Linked DNA regions of Phreatobacter stygius. Each later gene encodes a partner of the first gene's protein in a complex. Links are inferred from orthologs where the notes say so. Each region holds a gene or a part of one and is shown on either strand. Other genes may lie near its edges.

Region 1 (4,236 bases):
GCCGCCACCCGGATTGTGGCCGCCGTCGAGCCAGATCTCGCTGCCGTCGGGCAGAAGCCTGGCGATCTTGCCCTTGGCCAGATTCTGCAGCCGGGCTGGCCATTCGACCGTCTGCAAGCCGCGTTCGACCTCGTCGGCGCTCAGCGCGAAGCCGGCGGTCTTCACCGCTGCCACCGCCGTCCCGGCATTCTCGAACTGATGGGCGCCGAGGAGCCGAGGCGGCGCGGTGTCGACGAGCCCATCCTCGTCCTGATAGACGAAGCGGCCGTTCTCCTCGCGGGCGAACCAGTCGAGGCCGGAGACCAGCAGCCGGGCCCGCTGGTGCTCCGCCATTGCCTCGATGACGGCGAGCGCCTCGGGCGTCTGGCGCGCCACGACGCAAGGGCGGCCGCGTTTCAGGATGCCGGCTTTTTCGCCGGCGATCTTGGCGACGGTATCGCCGAGATAGTCGGCATGGTCCATCGACACCGGGGTGATCACGGTCACCGCCGGGCGGGTGATGACATTGGTGGCGTCGAGCCGGCCGCCCATGCCGACTTCGAGGATCACCGCATCGGCGGGATTGCGGGCAAACAGCACGAAGCCGGCCGCTGCGGTGATCTCGAACTGGGTGATCGGCTCGCCGGCATTGACCCGTTCGACCTCGAGCAGCACATCGGCCAGCGCATCGTCGCCGACGATCTTGCCGCCGCCTGGCTGGCCGATCCGGTAGCGCTCGTGGAAGCGCACCAGGTGCGGCGAGGTATAGACATGCACGCTGCGCCCGGAGGCTTCCAGCAGTGCCCGGGAAAAGGCCGTGGTCGAGCCCTTGCCATTGGTCCCGGCGACATGGATCACCGGCGGCAGCTGCCGCTCGGGATGGCCGAGCGCGTTGAGCACCCGGTGCATGCGGTCGAGCGACATGTCGATCAGTTTGGGGTGCAGCTTGGTCAGCCGCTCCAGGATGGCGTCGATAGGGGTCATGGCGAGCGTGTTCACGACGGGATGCGGCCGTTCCTGGACCGATAATGTAACGCGCCGATGGCGCCCTGAAGGCGCTTCGGCGCGACCGTGCCTGGCGTCAGGCGGCTTCGGCTTCCGTCTGACCGGCCGGCGGCGCCTTGGTCAGCACGCGGCAGAGCCGCCCCAACGTCTCGCGCAGGTCGTGGCGATGCACCACCAGGTCGACCATGCCGTGGTCCTTGAGATATTCGGCACGCTGGAAGCCGTCGGGCAGCTTCTCGCGAATGGTCTGCTCGATCACCCGCGGTCCGGCAAAGCCGATCAAGGCGCCCGGTTCGGCGATATGGACGTCGCCGAGCATGGCATAGCTGGCGGTGACGCCGCCGGTGGTCGGGTTGGTCAGCACCACGATATAGGGCAGCTTGGCGGCGCGCAGCGCCTGCACGGCGACCGTCGTGCGCGGCATCTGCATCAGCGACAGGATGCCTTCCTGCATGCGCGCGCCGCCGGACGCGGTGAAGATGATGAAGGGCGTGTTTTTCTCGACCGCGGTCATCATGCCCTTGACGATGGCTTCACCAGCGGCGGTGCCGAGCGAGCCGGCCATGAAGTCCATGTCCTGGACGGCAACCGTGACGGCGAGCCCTTCGAGCTTGCCGTAGCCGACCTTGATCGCATCATTCATGCCGGTCTTGGCGCGGGCATCCTTGACCCGGTCGACATAACGCTTCTCGTCGCGGAACTTGAGCGGATCCGGCGGCACGTCGGGCAATTGCACGTCGAACCAGGTGCCGTTGTCGAACACCGACTTGAGCCTGGCGGTCGAGCCCATGCGCATGTGCACGCCGGAGCCGGGAATGACGAAAAGATTGGTTTCCAGGTCCTTGTGGAAGACCATCTGACCGGTTTCCGGGCATTTCACCCAGAGATTTTCCGGCGTATCGCGCTTCAGGAACGATCGGATCTTCGGAGGAAGAACGTCGGTGATCCAGTTCATCTGCGGGTCCTGGCACAAGCAGCCGCAAGCGGCCGCGAAGAGGTCAATATAAGCTAACGGCGCGAAGCGCGCGAGGCGCCTGGGCTCCGGCTCGGGCGAGGCTCATTCGGCCGCACGACGGGCGCCACGCACGCCGCTGGCTAGCGAACCGACGATATCGGCGACCGCCTGCGCGGTGCGGGCGCTGCCCTTGCCGTCCTGGTCGAGCGAGGCCTTCACCGCATCGACCAGGGCGGAGCCGACCACCACGGCATCGGCGCCACGGGCGACGGCCGCGGCGTGGTCGGCATTCTTGACGCCGAAGCCGACGGCGACCGGCAGGCTGGTGTGCCGCTTGATACGCGCCACCGCTTCCGCCGTCCGGTCGAAATTCGGCGTCGCCATGCCGGTAATGCCGGTTATCGAGACGTAATAGACAAAACCCGAGGTATTGGTCAGCACGGTCGGCAAGCGCTTGTCGTCGGTGGTCGGCGTCGCCAGCCGAATGAAGTTCAGGCCCGCCTTCAGCGCCGGCAGGCAAAGTTCGGCATCCTCTTCCGGCGGCAGGTCGACGACGATCAGCCCGTCAATGCCGGCGGCCTTGGCGTCATCGAGAAACCTGTCGACGCCATAGATGTAGATCGGGTTGTAATAACCCATCAGCACGATCGGCGTCGTCTGGTCGCCGGAGCGGAACCAGGCGATGTCCTCGAGCGTCTTCTTCAGCGTCTGGCCGCCGGACAGCGCCCTGAGGCCGGCCGCCTGGATCGCCGGGCCATCGGCCATCGGATCGGTGAAGGGCATGCCGAATTCGATCACGTCGGCGCCGGCGCCGGGCAGCGCCTTCAGGATCGCCCGGGCGGTCTCGCGGTCGGGATCGCCGGCCATGACATAGGTGACGAGGCCGGCGCGGCCTTCACGGGCGAGATCGGCGAAGCGGGTGTCGAGACGGGTGCTCACAGCTTGGTTCCCAGGATTTCGGCGACCTGCGGGACGTCCTTGTCGCCGCGACCGGAAAGATTGACGACCATCAGGTGATCCCTCGGCTTGGTCGGCGCGAGGTCGGCGACCTTGGCCAGCGCATGGGCGCTTTCGAGGGCCGGGATGATACCCTCGATCTTCGACAGGAGCTGGAAGGCCGCCACGGCCTCGTCGTCGGTCGCGGAGAGATATTTCACCCGGCCGATATCGTTCAGCCAGGAATGTTCCGGCCCGATGCCGGGATAGTCGAGGCCGGCCGAGATCGAATGCCCCTCCTGGATCTGGCCGTCATCGTCCATCAGGAGATAGGTGCGGTTGCCGTGCAGCACGCCGGCACGGCCGCCGGCAATGGAAGCGGCATGCAGCTTGGTCAGGCCGTGGCCGGCGGCTTCGACGCCGTAGATCTCAACCGTCGGGTCATCCAGGAACGGGTGGAACAGGCCGATGGCATTGGAGCCGCCGCCGACGCAGGCGATCAGGCTGTCCGGCAGGCGACCCTCGGCCTCGTGCATTTGGCTGCGCGTCTCGTCGCCGATGACCGACTGGAAGTCGCGCACCATGCCGGGATAGGGATGGGGACCAGCCACCGTGCCGATGCAGTAGAACGTGTTGCCGACATTGGTCACCCAGTCGCGCAGCGCCTCGTTCATCGCATCCTTCAAGGTGCGCGCGCCGGATTGCACCGGCACCACCTCGGCGCCCAGCATCTTCATGCGGAACACGTTGGGCGCCTGCCGGGCGACGTCGACCGCGCCCATATAGACCACACATTCCAGGCCGAAGCGGGCGCAGAGCGTGGCGGTGGCGACGCCATGCTGGCCGGCGCCGGTTTCGGCGATGATCCGTTTCTTGCCCATGCGGCGGGCCAGCAGGATCTGGCCCAGCACGTTGTTCACCTTGTGCGAGCCGGTATGGTTCAGCTCTTCGCGCTTCAGGTAGATCTTGGCGCCGCCGAAATGGTCGGTCAGGCGTTCGGCGAAATAGAGCGGGCTGGGACGGCCGACATAGTGGGTGAGATAGCCGGTCATCTCCTTGGCGAAAGCCGAGTCCTGCCTGGCTTCGGCATAGGCCTTTTCAAGATCGAGGATCAGCGGCATCAGCGTTTCCGCGACGAAGCGTCCGCCATAGATGCCGAAGCGACCGCGATCATCAGGGCCAGTGCGGTAGGAATTGGGTTTCGGCGGCACGTTCATCGCTTGTCTCCTGCGCCCGCAGCCGCGGCGGCGGCCTGACGTGCGGCGGCCACGAAGGCCCTGATCTTGTCGGGATCCTTGACGCCCGGCGCGCTTTCGACCCCGGATGACACATCGACGCCTGAGAGCCGCGTCAACCTGATT
Region 2 (4,187 bases), 2.3 Mb from region 1 along the record:
TAGTGGTTTCGATGCCGTCGACGACGAATTCATCCAGCGCGCGCTTCAGGCGGGCGAGACATTCGGCGCGCGTGCGGCCGTGGACGATCAACTTGCCGACCAGTGAATCATAATAAGGCGGGATCGTGTAGCCCTGATACGCATGGCTGTCGACGCGCACGCCGAGGCCACCCGGCACGTGGAACAGGCCGAGCTTGCCGGGCGAGGGGCGGAAGGTCGAGGGGTTCTCGGCATTGACCCGGCATTCGATGGCGTGGCCCTCGATGACGATGTCCGACTGCTTCATCGACAGCTTCTGGCCGGCGGCGATCTTGATCTGCTCGTTGACCAGGTCGATGCCGGTGATCATCTCGGTGACGGGATGTTCGACCTGGATGCGGGTGTTCATCTCGATGAAGAAGAACTGGCCGTCCTCGTAGAGGAACTCGATCGTGCCGGCGCCGACATAGCCGAGATCGGCCATGGCCTTGGCGCAGACGCCGCCGATTTCGGCGCGCTGGGCCGGCGTGATGATCGGCGAGGGGCCTTCCTCCCAGACCTTCTGGTGCCGGCGCTGCAGCGAACAGTCGCGTTCGCCGAGATGGATGGCGCTGCCCTGGCCGTCGCCGAGGATCTGGATTTCGATATGGCGCGGCTTGCCGAGATATTTCTCGATATAGACGGCATCGTCGCCGAACGCCGCCTTGGCTTCGGTCTTGGCGGTCTGCAGCGCGACGTCGAGTTCGTCGGCGGTGCGCGCCACCTTCATGCCGCGGCCGCCGCCGCCGGCGGCGGCCTTGATGATGACGGGAAAGCCGATCTCCTTGGCGACGCGGCGGGCATCCTCGTCATTGTCGATGCCGCCTTCGGAGCCGGGAACGGTCGGAATGCCCAGGCGCTTGGCGGTGCGCTTGGCCTCGATCTTGTCGCCCATCACCCTGATGTGTTCGGCCTTGGGGCCAATGAAGGTGATGCCGTGGCTTTCCAGGATCTCGGCGAAACGGGCGTTTTCCGACAGGAAGCCGTAGCCGGGATGGACCGCGTCGGCGCCGGTGATCTCGCAGGCCGCCAAGAGCTGGGGAATGTTGAGATAGCTGTCGCGTGCCGGCGGCGGGCCAATGCAGACGCTCTCGTCGGCGAGCTTCACATGCATGGCATCGGAATCGGCCGTCGAATGCACGGCGACGGTTGCGATGTCGAGCTCCTTGCAGGCGCGCAGCACCCTGAGCGCGATCTCACCGCGATTGGCGATCAGGACCTTGTGGAACATGGGCACCTGTCCGCTCATTCGACGATCATGAGCGGCTCGCCGTATTCGACCGGCCGACCGTCTTCGAAGAAGATGCGCGTGACCGTGCCGCTGCGCGGCGCGGCGATATCGTTGAAGGTCTTCATGGCTTCGATCAGGCAGAGCCGGTCGCCCTCCTTCACCACCGTGCCGAGCTCGACCAGCGGCTTGGCGTCGGGCGAGGGCCGGCGATAGGCGGTGCCGACCATGGGCGAGGTGACCACGCCTGGATGTTTGCGCGGGTCGTCGACGACCACGGGCGCGGCCGCCGCAGCTGCTGCGACCGGCGCGGCGGCCGGTGCATGCGCCGCGACCGGCGCCGCCACCGTGGTGTGGACGGTGATCTGGCGCGCCACGCGGATCTTCAGGTCGTCATGGGCGACCTCGATCTCGGTCAGGTCGGTATCGGTCAGCACCTGCGCGAGTTCGCGAATGAGCGCGGGATCGATGGGGTATTTGTTCTTGAGCATGGGGCCCTCTTTGGCCGATCGCTTCGCCGTCGGCCTCAGGCCTTCGGCGGAAGTCCGGCGAGTGCGGCGATGGCGAGCACGTAACCATTGGGGCCGAGCCCGACAATGATCCCGCGCGCGACGGGTGAGAGATAGGAATGATGACGGAACGCCTCGCGGGCGTGCACATTGGTGATGTGGACCTCGATCACCGGCACGCCGGTGCCCCGGATCGCATCGGCGATCGCGAGCGAAGTGTGGGTATAGGCGCCGGCATTGAGCACGACGCCTTTCAAGTCGCCCGCGGCATAGGCCTTGCCGGCCTCGTGGATCCAATCGACCAGCACGCCCTCATGGTTGGACTGCCGGCAATCGGCGGTGAGGCCGTGCCCGGCAGCCGCGGTGCGGCAAAGTGCATCGACGTCGGCCAGCGTGGTGGCGCCGTAGATCGCCGGTTCACGCGTGCCGAGAAGGTTGAGATTGGGTCCGTTGAGGACGAGGACGGTGCTCATGCGGGGGCGTCGGGTCCAGATGGGGCCGCTCCGCGATCGATCCGGTGCGGAATCGAGGCGGTCCCGGAAAATCGCAACCCTCCGGGCCGGCCCTTATAGGCCGGGCCGTGACGGATGGAAAGCGACCCGTGAGACCCGCTATTTCCGGCCGGCGTCATGGTGGATAAGTCCAGCTGGCGCGGGCTTTGGCGAAGATGCTATGCGCTCGCCCAGCCTGGGCCAAGAGCCGGAGTCCGGCCGAGGGCACCGGCTGCCGGGGCAGCAGAGGAGCAGGGCGTGAACGGTTGGTTCGCCGAGATCCGCTACGGCATCGCGCAATTGGCGCCGTCGCGGTTTCCCTATCCACGGTTCGCGCTGGCGCTGCTGCTCGGCCTTGCCGGCGGCTATATCTTCTCGATCCTGAAGCTGCCGCTGCCCTGGATGCTCGGCGCCATGATGTTCTGCACGGTCGCCGCGCTGACCCGGGCGCCGGTCGCCGCACCCGCGGTGATCCGGCCGCCGATGTCGGCGGTGATCGGCGTCATGCTCGGCTCGGGCTTCAGCCCTTCGGTGATCGCGCAGATCCCTCAGTGGTTGCCGACCATCCTCGGCCTCGTCGTCTTCATGGTCGCCTGCGGCCTGACGGTGGTCTGGTATTTCCGCCGGATCGGCGGCTTTGACCGCACCACGGCGTTCTTTTCCGGCATGCCGGGCGGCCTGGTCGAGATGATCACCTATGGCGAGGAGCGCGGCGGCGACGCCCGGGTGATCGCACTGGTCCATTCGGCCCGCATCCTGATGATCGTGATGACCTTGCCTTTCGCCATCCAATGGATCGAGGGCGTTTCGCTCAACCGTGCCGCCGGTTCGGTCTCGATGTTCGATACGCCGCTGGTCAGCGAAGCCTGGCTGGTCGGCTGCGGGCTTGCCGGCGCACTCCTGGGCCATCTCCTGAACCTGCCGGCCAAGACCCTGCTCGGTCCCATGCTGGTGAGCGCCTGCGTGCATCTCATGGGCTGGAGCGATTTCAAGCCGCCGTTCGAGATCGTCAACGCGGCCCAGCTGATCCTCGGCGTGGCGATCGGCTGCCGCTTCGCCGGCACGGCGAGCCGGACGGTCATGCGCATCCTGGCGCTGTCGGTCGGCTCGACCGTCATCCTGCTGTTCTGGATGACGGTCTTCGCGGTCATCGTCTCGCGCCTGTCGGATTTCGGCGTGGTGACCCTGGCGCTGGCCTATTCACCGGGCGGGCTCGCCGAAATGAGCCTGATCGCGGTCGCCCTGCATGCCGAGGTGGCTTTCGTCGCGGCCCATCACATCATCAGGGTCTTCCTGGTGATGATTTCCGCGCCGCTGGCGTTCCGGATCGCCAACCGGCTGCTCGGCCCGGAACAACGGCCGGCACGCCAGCCGGCCGAGTAGGGCGCGCCGGTTCAGGCCACCCGTGCGCGTCGGCCGGTTCCGACTCACATAGGACAGCCTTAGACTCAAAGCCCGTGCGGTCGCACGAATGGCCCGGGCAAACGCCCGGTCGCATCAGGACGATGACCATGTCGCAGACAGAGGCAAACGGCGAAGCGCGTTTGCAGGCGGCTTTGGTCGACCTTCTCTATCGCCAGTCCTATGGGGCGATGATCGCCAGCATCGTCGTGCCCTGGCCGGTCGTCTATGTGCTGTGGGGCACCGTGGCGGGCCCGCTGCTGTTGACCTGGGCCGCCGCGATCTATGCGCTGACCGGGGCCCGCTGGCTCCTGTCCCGCCGCTATTTTCAGCGCGCGAGCGACAGTCCGGGCTTCGCGGTCTGGGCCCGCCGCTTCACGCTGCTGTCGATTCTCTGGAGCCTGGCCTGGGGCGCGCTCGGCTGGATCGGCTTCGTTCCCACCCAGGCTCACCTCGTCGCCTTCGTCTGCATCGTGCTGACCGGCATGTCGGGCGGCGGCGTGTCGTCGGTGGCGGCCCATCCGCCGGCTCATGCCCGGG
Region 3 (4,393 bases), 2.3 Mb from region 1 along the record:
CCCTGCGGGCGCGCCCGACATCGGCGGCGCGCCGGGCCGGCAGGAAGACATCCGGGTGCACCGCCTCGATGTCGAGGCAAATGGCCAGCTGTTCCAGGGTGAAGCGGGCGGGCCTTGGTACCGAGGTCGGCACGAAGGCGGCGAAGACCTGGGCCGCGACCCGGCCTTCGCGCATCCTGGGAATGTCGGTATCGCTTTCCTGATGGACCCGGTCGAGGCCATAGGCGGCGACATCGCCAAGGGCTGCGCGGTCGCGGCGGATGGTGAAGGGCAGGTCGTTGTGCCCGTCGAACAGCGGAAACCTGCCGAGCAGTTCAAGGGCCTTGTCCAGGGCCGGATCCGACTTCGTCATAACGGCTCTCTCGCTGCGCGTGCCGCGGTGCTGCGGCGCGCCTGACTATGGCTCTCGGCGCGCGCCGCCGCGCCGCCCGCGCGCGCATGGCGGCTGGTCGCGCGGCGCGGATCAGGCGGTGTCGCGCTCGACCGTCACCACCCGGCCGCGGTCGATGGCCAGCGCCAGCTTGCCGTGCTTGATGGCCAGGGCATTCTCGCCGAACAGCTCGCGCCGCCAGCCTTTCAGCGCACCGACATCGGCCTCGTCGTTCTCGGCGATCTTGTCGAGGTCGTCGGAGGTTGCCACCACCTTGGCGGCGACATGGTGCTTTTCGGCGACCATTTTCAACAGCACCTTGAGCAGCTCGACAGTCGCCGACTGGGCGTGGCTCGGCGGGCGGTGCTTGTCGATCGCCGGCAAGCTCTTCGGATCGCGCGCCAGCCCGCTCTGCACCGCCTCGACGATCGCGATACCGTCGCGCGACCGCTCCCAGCCCTTGGGGATCGAGCGCATGGCGCCGAGCGCCTCGACGGTCTTCGGGCCGGTCATCGCCACGTCGATCAGGCTGTCGTCCTTCAACACCCGCGAGCGCGGCACGTCGCGGGCCTGGGCCTCGCGCTCGCGCCAGGCGGCGACATCCATCAGCACGGCCAGTTCGCGCGGCTTGCGCACGCGGTTGCGAAAACGCTCCCAGGCACGCTCCGGTTCCTGGCGATAGGTCTCGGGCGAGGTCAGCACGCCCATTTCCTCGGCAACCCACTCGGCCCGGCCGCGCTTCTCGAGCTCGGCGGTCAGCTTGACGTAGATATCGCGCAGATGGGTGACATCGGCGATGGCGTAGGTGATCTGCGCCTCGCTCAGCGGCCGCTTCGACCAGTCGGTGAAGCGGCTGGTCTTGTCGAGCATGGTGCCATTGGTGCGCTGGACCAGCTGATCGTAAGAAATGCTGTCGCCATAACCGAGCACCATGGCGGCGACCTGGCTGTCGAACAGCGGCGCCGGAATGCGCTCCGACAGATGCCAGACGATCTCGACGTCCTGGCGGGCGGCGTGGAACACCTTGATCACCGCCGGATTGGTCATCAGGTCGAAAAACGGCGCCAGGTCCATGCCCGGCGCGAGCGCATCGATCGCCACTGCCTCATCCGGGCTGGCGAGCTGGATGACGCAAAGTTTCGGCCAGAAAGTCGTCTCACGGAGGAATTCGGTGTCCACCGTGACGAAAGGGTGTTTGGCGAGGCGCGCACAGATCGCGGCGAGGTCGGACGGAGAAGTGACTAACATCTCGCCTTACATACAGGAGTCGGGCCGCGATTGCGAAGCGGTTTCAGACGCCTGCAAGTTGTGTCTCGACGAGGGCGACGATGCGCGGATCGGTCGGCCGGACGCGTGCCGGAAAGGCGCCGGCGATGAGCCCGGTGCGGCCAATGACGAACTTGTGGAAGTTCCAGGTGGGGATGTCGGCCGGCCGCTGCGCGGCGGCCCAGCGGTAGAACGGATGGGCCGCCGAGCCACGCACCACCTGTTTGCCGGTCATCGGGAAGGACACGCCATATTGCCCGTGACAGACCTCGGCGATCTCCTGATTCGAGCCGCGCTCCTGGTTGAAATCGTCGGACGGCACGCCAACCACCACCAGGCCACGCGCGCGATAGCGGTCCCACATGGTCTGCAGGTCGTTATATTGCGGCGTGAAGCCGCAGGACGAGGCGGTGTTGACCACCAGCAGGACCCGGCCGGCATGATCGGCGAGCCTGACCGGCTCGCCTTCCAGTCCGTCGAAGGTGAAGGCATAGGCCGAATTGGAGATCCGGCTCGAGACCCGACCCGATCCCGGGGCGGAGCTCTGGGCGAGGGCAGGGCCTGCAACCACGGCCGCAGCGGCGGCGATCAGCAGGCGTCTGTCGATTTGGGTCCTGTCGCGGGACATGGTCGCGGCTCCTCCAGTCTCGGACTGGCCTGGCCGCGAACCGCGGCCTCAGGCCGCGATCTCGTTGGTGGCCAGGAACTTTTCCAGCCAATGGATATCGTAATTGCCAGCTGCGATTTCCGGATTGCGAACCAGCGTCCGGAACAGCGGGATAGTGGTTTCGATGCCGTCGACGACGAATTCATCCAGCGCGCGCTTCAGGCGGGCGAGACATTCGGCGCGCGTGCGGCCGTGGACGATCAACTTGCCGACCAGTGAATCATAATAAGGCGGGATCGTGTAGCCCTGATACGCATGGCTGTCGACGCGCACGCCGAGGCCACCCGGCACGTGGAACAGGCCGAGCTTGCCGGGCGAGGGGCGGAAGGTCGAGGGGTTCTCGGCATTGACCCGGCATTCGATGGCGTGGCCCTCGATGACGATGTCCGACTGCTTCATCGACAGCTTCTGGCCGGCGGCGATCTTGATCTGCTCGTTGACCAGGTCGATGCCGGTGATCATCTCGGTGACGGGATGTTCGACCTGGATGCGGGTGTTCATCTCGATGAAGAAGAACTGGCCGTCCTCGTAGAGGAACTCGATCGTGCCGGCGCCGACATAGCCGAGATCGGCCATGGCCTTGGCGCAGACGCCGCCGATTTCGGCGCGCTGGGCCGGCGTGATGATCGGCGAGGGGCCTTCCTCCCAGACCTTCTGGTGCCGGCGCTGCAGCGAACAGTCGCGTTCGCCGAGATGGATGGCGCTGCCCTGGCCGTCGCCGAGGATCTGGATTTCGATATGGCGCGGCTTGCCGAGATATTTCTCGATATAGACGGCATCGTCGCCGAACGCCGCCTTGGCTTCGGTCTTGGCGGTCTGCAGCGCGACGTCGAGTTCGTCGGCGGTGCGCGCCACCTTCATGCCGCGGCCGCCGCCGCCGGCGGCGGCCTTGATGATGACGGGAAAGCCGATCTCCTTGGCGACGCGGCGGGCATCCTCGTCATTGTCGATGCCGCCTTCGGAGCCGGGAACGGTCGGAATGCCCAGGCGCTTGGCGGTGCGCTTGGCCTCGATCTTGTCGCCCATCACCCTGATGTGTTCGGCCTTGGGGCCAATGAAGGTGATGCCGTGGCTTTCCAGGATCTCGGCGAAACGGGCGTTTTCCGACAGGAAGCCGTAGCCGGGATGGACCGCGTCGGCGCCGGTGATCTCGCAGGCCGCCAAGAGCTGGGGAATGTTGAGATAGCTGTCGCGTGCCGGCGGCGGGCCAATGCAGACGCTCTCGTCGGCGAGCTTCACATGCATGGCATCGGAATCGGCCGTCGAATGCACGGCGACGGTTGCGATGTCGAGCTCCTTGCAGGCGCGCAGCACCCTGAGCGCGATCTCACCGCGATTGGCGATCAGGACCTTGTGGAACATGGGCACCTGTCCGCTCATTCGACGATCATGAGCGGCTCGCCGTATTCGACCGGCCGACCGTCTTCGAAGAAGATGCGCGTGACCGTGCCGCTGCGCGGCGCGGCGATATCGTTGAAGGTCTTCATGGCTTCGATCAGGCAGAGCCGGTCGCCCTCCTTCACCACCGTGCCGAGCTCGACCAGCGGCTTGGCGTCGGGCGAGGGCCGGCGATAGGCGGTGCCGACCATGGGCGAGGTGACCACGCCTGGATGTTTGCGCGGGTCGTCGACGACCACGGGCGCGGCCGCCGCAGCTGCTGCGACCGGCGCGGCGGCCGGTGCATGCGCCGCGACCGGCGCCGCCACCGTGGTGTGGACGGTGATCTGGCGCGCCACGCGGATCTTCAGGTCGTCATGGGCGACCTCGATCTCGGTCAGGTCGGTATCGGTCAGCACCTGCGCGAGTTCGCGAATGAGCGCGGGATCGATGGGGTATTTGTTCTTGAGCATGGGGCCCTCTTTGGCCGATCGCTTCGCCGTCGGCCTCAGGCCTTCGGCGGAAGTCCGGCGAGTGCGGCGATGGCGAGCACGTAACCATTGGGGCCGAGCCCGACAATGATCCCGCGCGCGACGGGTGAGAGATAGGAATGATGACGGAACGCCTCGCGGGCGTGCACATTGGTGATGTGGACCTCGATCACCGGCACGCCGGTGCCCCGGATCGCATCGGCGATCGCGAGCGAAGTGTGG
Region 4 (4,312 bases), 2.3 Mb from region 1 along the record:
CCGGACCTTCCTGGTGCCGCACTTCGTGCTGTTCTCGGCCAAGGAATCGGTCGGCGGCGGGCCCTATCTGGTCGAAGAGACCTATCCGCTGGCGGCCTGAGGCTCACTGGCACCCGACAGGCCTGGGCAGCGGACAATCTTGACCCTTGTCGGAGGCGCGGCAAATGCGCGCCTCGTCGACGCCAAGTGATCGGCCAAAGCCAGGATCGGTTCAGCTCAGGCTCAGTTGACCCGCGCGCCCGTCGACACCGAGGCATGCGGTCGCGGCAGCGGCACCGGCGCGCCGGTGGCGGGAACCTGTGCTGCCGGGGTCGCCTCGACGGCGGGCGCCGGACCTGCCGTCGGGCTCGTGCCGATCAGCCGGGTGAACCAATTGCCGGACTGCTGGGGCGCCGGCGCTTCGGCCGGGGCAAAGGCCGTGAGGGCCGAGGCCTGCGCCGGCGCTGCGGCGCCGCTCTGCGCGATGACCGTCGTGCGCAATGGCGAGGGGGCCGGAACCGGAGCCGCCGCCAGAGTGGTCGGCTGAGCCGCTTCGACCGCGGCAGGGGCGGCCGCAACGGCCGTCGCCGGCGCAGGAGCCACCGGAGCCGGTTCGGCGGCAACAGGCGAACGCGCCGTGACCAGCGTCACCGGTGTGCTCTCCTGGCTCGCCAACGAGAAGCTCGGCTCGCTCGCGCCGACCCGGATGCGCCGGTGGGCGAAACGGTCGGCGAAGCGCTGATTGGTGCCGCCGTCAATGCCGGACCGGGCAGGTGCTGCCTCGATCTGGCCAGCCAGCGCGGCGACCTGGGCCATGTCGCGGGAATTCTTGGCGGTCACCGCCTGACGGATCGCCGGCGGCACGACATAGGCCGGGCAGGCGGACGCAGACTGGAACGCCGGGCGCGAGGCCGGGTCGTCGCTGACCGCGGTGAAGCGGCTGCGCACGCCGCGGGCGGGGATGGCGCGCGCCGCCGGCGCGGCCGACGTCGTGCTGGCCCGGGCGGCATCGTTCATCGACACCGGAACGGCGGCGGCCGCCGAGGTCGAGACATTGGCGCGGCCGGCGGCCGAATTGCGCGTGCTGGCCCAGGGATCGGCGCCGATCATTTCGCGCGGGGCCCCCGCGAGCGAAGCGTTCTGCGTGCCGCCGCCGGCTTGCGCCAGCGAGGAGTTCGGCGCCACCGCGTTGAACACGTAGCGACGCTCGCAGACATCGACCTGGGGTTCCTGGCGGGTCACCTCGAAGTGATCGTAACCTTCCTTCAGGTTGCGCCAGAACGCCATGTTCGGATTGTTGCGGTGACGGGCGAGATTGCGCGGCGTCATGCGGAACGGATAGGCCTGGACCTGGAACGATTCCTGGCCGCCCTGCAGCGCGTCACGCGCCAGCGCATAGACCTCGGCGATCGCCTCGTCGGTCATCGCGTAGCAGCCGCGCGACGAGCAGTCGCCATGGACCATCAGGTGCGAGCCGCTGCGGCCATGGGCCCGATCGAAATTGTTCGGGAAGCCCATGTTGAAGGCGAGATAATAGGACGAGTTCGGGTTCATCAGGCCCGGCGTGATCGCATAGAAGCCTTCGGGAGACTGGCGATCGCCTTCGCGGACCTTCGGGCCGAGGTCACCGGAATAATTGCAGATCGGGTAGACCTTGAAGAGCGCGTAGCGGCCGTTGGCGTCTTTTTTCCAGACCTCGAGCTCGGCTTCCTGCTTGAAGATGCGCATCAGCACCGGCGAGGTACGCGTCATGCCCTTGGTGTTGAGCTCTTCGAGCACGGCCTGCGACAAGGCAATGTTGCCGCGGTTGGGATTGCCGCGCGACATGGTGTTGTCCTGGCAGGCGCCCAACGCGAGCGCGATCAACGCGGCCGAAGCCAACAGCCTCAGGCTTCTGATCCGCGATGCCCCCCTGGCGGCTCGAGCCGTCTGACGCAATGCTCTGCTCCCGACCTTGGGCCAAACCGCCCTTTTACGGTGTCAGTCTGACGCCTGTGATCCTTAAGGGATCCTTAGTGGAGACGGATAGCGTCAACCCGAGGTTACTGCAAGATGCCGAAAACGCCACGGAGGGTTAACGAAATTCACATGAAACGGACATCGTGGCGAACATGCGGCAGCCGCCGCATTCCGATCAGACCGACCGGCCGATCGCCAGGAATTTGTCACGCCTGAGCTTACGAATATCATCCGGCGATTGCCCGGCCAACTGCTGGAGCCCCTGGGCCAGCGCATCGCCGACGCGCAGGATGGCGGCGTCGGGATCGCGATGCGCGCCGCCGACCGGCTCGTTGACGATCTGGTCGATCACCCCGAAACGCAGCAGGTCCTGCGCGGTGATCTTCATGTTGGTGGCGGCGTCCTGCGCCTTGGCGGTGTCGCGCCACAGGATCGAGGCCGCCCCCTCCGGCGAGATGACGCTATAGATCGAATGTTCGAGCATCATGACCCGGTTGGCCGCGGCGATCGCGATGGCTCCGCCCGAGCCGCCCTCGCCGATGATGACAGCGATGTTGGGCACGCCGAGCGACAGGCTGCGATCGGTCGAGCGGGCGATCGCCTCGGCCTGGCCGCGCTCCTCGGCGCCGATGCCCGGATAGGCGCCGGCGGTGTCGACCAGCGAGACCACCGGGATGTCGAAGCGCTCGGCGGTTTCCATCAGACGCACCGCCTTGCGATAACCCTCCGGGCGGGCCATGCCGAAATTGTGCCGGATGCGGGTCTCGGTGGTGTCGCCGCGCTCATGGCCCATGATGCAGATGCTCTGGCCGCGGAACCGGCCGAAACCACCGACGATCGCCTCGTCCTCGCCGAACACCCGGTCGCCGGCCAGCGGCGTGAAATCCTCGATCAGCTTGGCGATATAGTCGAGCGTATGCGGCCGGGCCGGATGGCGGGCGACCAGGGTCTTCTGCCAGGGGGTGAGCCCGGAATAGAGATCCTTCAGCGCCTGGTCGGCCTTCTGCTCGAGCTTGGCGACCTCGTCGGTGATCGACACGCCGCCGTCGCGCGCGGCGACCTCGCGCAGTTCCTCGACTTTGGATTCGAGCTCGGCGATCGGCTTTTCGAAATCGAGATAACTACGCATCGGGTATGGATCGGGCCAGGCCTTTGGGGGGCGGCCCGAGGGCCGGTGCAGGGCGAGGAAATGCCCCTTGAGGGGGTCGAAAGTCAAGCGAAGACAGGAATATCAGTCGTCGTCGGCCAGCGGATGCAGATCGCGGACGAGGCCGGCGAGGCGCTCGTCGAGTACATGGGTATAGATCTGCGTCGTCGCTATATCGGCATGGCCGAGCAGTTGCTGGACCGATCTCAGATCGGCGCCGTTCTGCAGAAGATGGCTGGCAAAGGCATGGCGCAGCACATGCGGACTGACCTTGGCGACCGGCAGGCCGGCGGCCGAGGCGACCTGCTTCAGTTCGCGCCCGACATATTGCCGCGTCAGGTGGCCGCTCTCGCCCGATGACGGGAACAGCCATTTCGACGGCCCGAGGCCGGCCTCCTCGCGCAGCGCCAGATAGGTTGCCATGGCGTCCTTGGCCGCCTGGTTCAGCGGCACGACCCGCTCCTTGTTGCCTTTGCCGCGCACCACCAGGAACCGCTGGTCACGGCGCGCCGCAGTGACCGGCAGGCTGATCAGCTCGGAGATGCGCAGGCCGCTCGCATAAAGCAGCTCGAGCAGGCAGGCCATGCGCGCCGTTCTCAGCCGCTCGCCGACCGGCCGGGCGGCGTCGGCGAGCCCTTCCTTGGCCACCGCCAGGAGCCGGTCGACTTCGCCAAGGCTCAGAACTTTGGGCAAGGGCCGGCCCCGCTTCGGCCCCTCCAGCACGGCGGCCGGGTCATCTGGCGTCAGCCCCTCGCCGTAAAGGAAGCGGTGCAACTGGCGCACCGCCGAGAGCCTGCGGGCGACCGAGGCGGTCTTCAGGCCGCGGCCGGCGCAATCGGCGAGATAGGCGCGGATCATGTCGGTGGTCGCCGCCTTCGGCCCGACCCCCTCGGTGCCGATGAAGCCGGCATAGTCGTCGAGGTCGCGGCGATAGGCGGCGAGCGTATTGATCGCCGCGCCGCGCTCGGCCGCCATCATGTCGAGGAACAGGTCGATCTCGCTTGACCCGCGCGCCATGGCGTCAGCGCTTTGGCTGCAGGCGGTTCGCCGGAATGGTCACCGTCATGTCCCGCGGCTCCGGATCGACCAGATAGGCGAAGGCCAGCATGCTGGCGAAGACGAGCCCGCCGAGCACGACCATGATGGTCAAGAAACGCATCAATGTCGGCATGACGGCTAAGCTCTCGATCGCGGCGCTCTGAGCCTTCGAGACTGACCACGAATGGT

What was found.
Region 2: the proteins of accD (region 1) and accB are in contact, whole or in part, in a solved structure (PDB 8UXZ), measured with the Escherichia coli proteins. The link is inferred for Phreatobacter stygius from one-to-one orthologs.
Region 3: the proteins of accD (region 1) and accC are in contact, whole or in part, in a solved structure (PDB 8UXZ), measured with the Escherichia coli proteins. The link is inferred for Phreatobacter stygius from one-to-one orthologs.
Region 4: the proteins of accD (region 1) and E8M01_RS10735 are in contact, whole or in part, in a solved structure (PDB 8UXZ), measured with the Escherichia coli proteins. The link is inferred for Phreatobacter stygius from one-to-one orthologs.

What each region holds. Positions count from the first base shown.
Region 1 is NZ_CP039690.1:4,656,211-4,660,446, forward strand. Bases 1-2,747 are described here. They hold accD (acetyl-CoA carboxylase, carboxyltransferase subunit beta), read right to left. Parts: upstream 1,940-2,747; coding sequence 1,061-1,939; downstream 1-1,060. Other genes in these bases: E8M01_RS21875 (bifunctional folylpolyglutamate synthase/dihydrofolate synthase), read right to left, coding at 1-963; trpA (tryptophan synthase subunit alpha), read right to left, coding at 2,042-2,747. Outside these bases: more of trpA, read right to left, coding at 2,748-2,878; trpB (tryptophan synthase subunit beta), read right to left, coding at 2,875-4,092; E8M01_RS21895 (phosphoribosylanthranilate isomerase), read right to left, coding at 4,089-4,236.
Region 2 is NZ_CP039690.1:7,002,672-7,006,858, reverse strand. The notes cover bases 1-2,698. They hold accB (acetyl-CoA carboxylase biotin carboxyl carrier protein), read right to left. Parts: upstream 1,738-2,698; coding sequence 1,264-1,737; downstream 1-1,263. Other genes in these bases: E8M01_RS33075 (AbrB family transcriptional regulator), read left to right, coding at 2,505-2,698; aroQ (type II 3-dehydroquinate dehydratase), read right to left, coding at 1,773-2,228; accC (acetyl-CoA carboxylase biotin carboxylase subunit), read right to left, coding at 1-1,249. In the rest of the region: more of E8M01_RS33075, read left to right, coding at 2,699-3,629; E8M01_RS33070 (hybrid sensor histidine kinase/response regulator), read left to right, coding at 3,758-4,187. UniProt on the Escherichia coli protein: This protein is a component of the acetyl coenzyme A carboxylase complex; first, biotin carboxylase catalyzes the carboxylation of the carrier protein and then the transcarboxylase transfers the carboxyl group to form malonyl-CoA.
Region 3 is NZ_CP039690.1:7,004,882-7,009,274, reverse strand. What follows is about bases 1,490-4,393. They hold accC (acetyl-CoA carboxylase biotin carboxylase subunit), read right to left. Parts: upstream 3,666-4,393; coding sequence 2,313-3,665; downstream 1,490-2,312. Other genes in these bases: aroQ (type II 3-dehydroquinate dehydratase), read right to left, coding at 4,189-4,393; accB (acetyl-CoA carboxylase biotin carboxyl carrier protein), read right to left, coding at 3,680-4,153; E8M01_RS33095 (glutathione peroxidase), read right to left, coding at 1,662-2,264; rnd (ribonuclease D), read right to left, coding at 1,490-1,618. Outside these bases: E8M01_RS33105 (dipeptidase), read right to left, coding at 1-352; more of rnd, read right to left, coding at 464-1,489. UniProt on the Escherichia coli protein: This protein is a component of the acetyl coenzyme A carboxylase complex; first, biotin carboxylase catalyzes the carboxylation of the carrier protein and then the transcarboxylase transfers the carboxyl group to form malonyl-CoA.
Region 4 is NZ_CP039690.1:2,336,907-2,341,218, forward strand. The notes cover bases 1,091-3,913. They hold E8M01_RS10735 (acetyl-CoA carboxylase carboxyltransferase subunit alpha), read right to left. Parts: upstream 3,068-3,913; coding sequence 2,114-3,067; downstream 1,091-2,113. Other genes in these bases: E8M01_RS35265 (L,D-transpeptidase family protein), read right to left, coding at 1,091-1,806; E8M01_RS10740 (site-specific tyrosine recombinase XerD), read right to left, coding at 3,170-3,913. Also shown: thpR (RNA 2',3'-cyclic phosphodiesterase), read left to right, coding at 1-100; more of E8M01_RS35265, read right to left, coding at 223-1,090; more of E8M01_RS10740, read right to left, coding at 3,914-4,102; E8M01_RS10745 (histidine kinase), read right to left, coding at 4,107-4,256. UniProt on the Escherichia coli protein: Component of the acetyl coenzyme A carboxylase (ACC) complex. First, biotin carboxylase catalyzes the carboxylation of biotin on its carrier protein (BCCP) and then the CO(2) group is transferred by the carboxyltransferase to acetyl-CoA to form malonyl-CoA.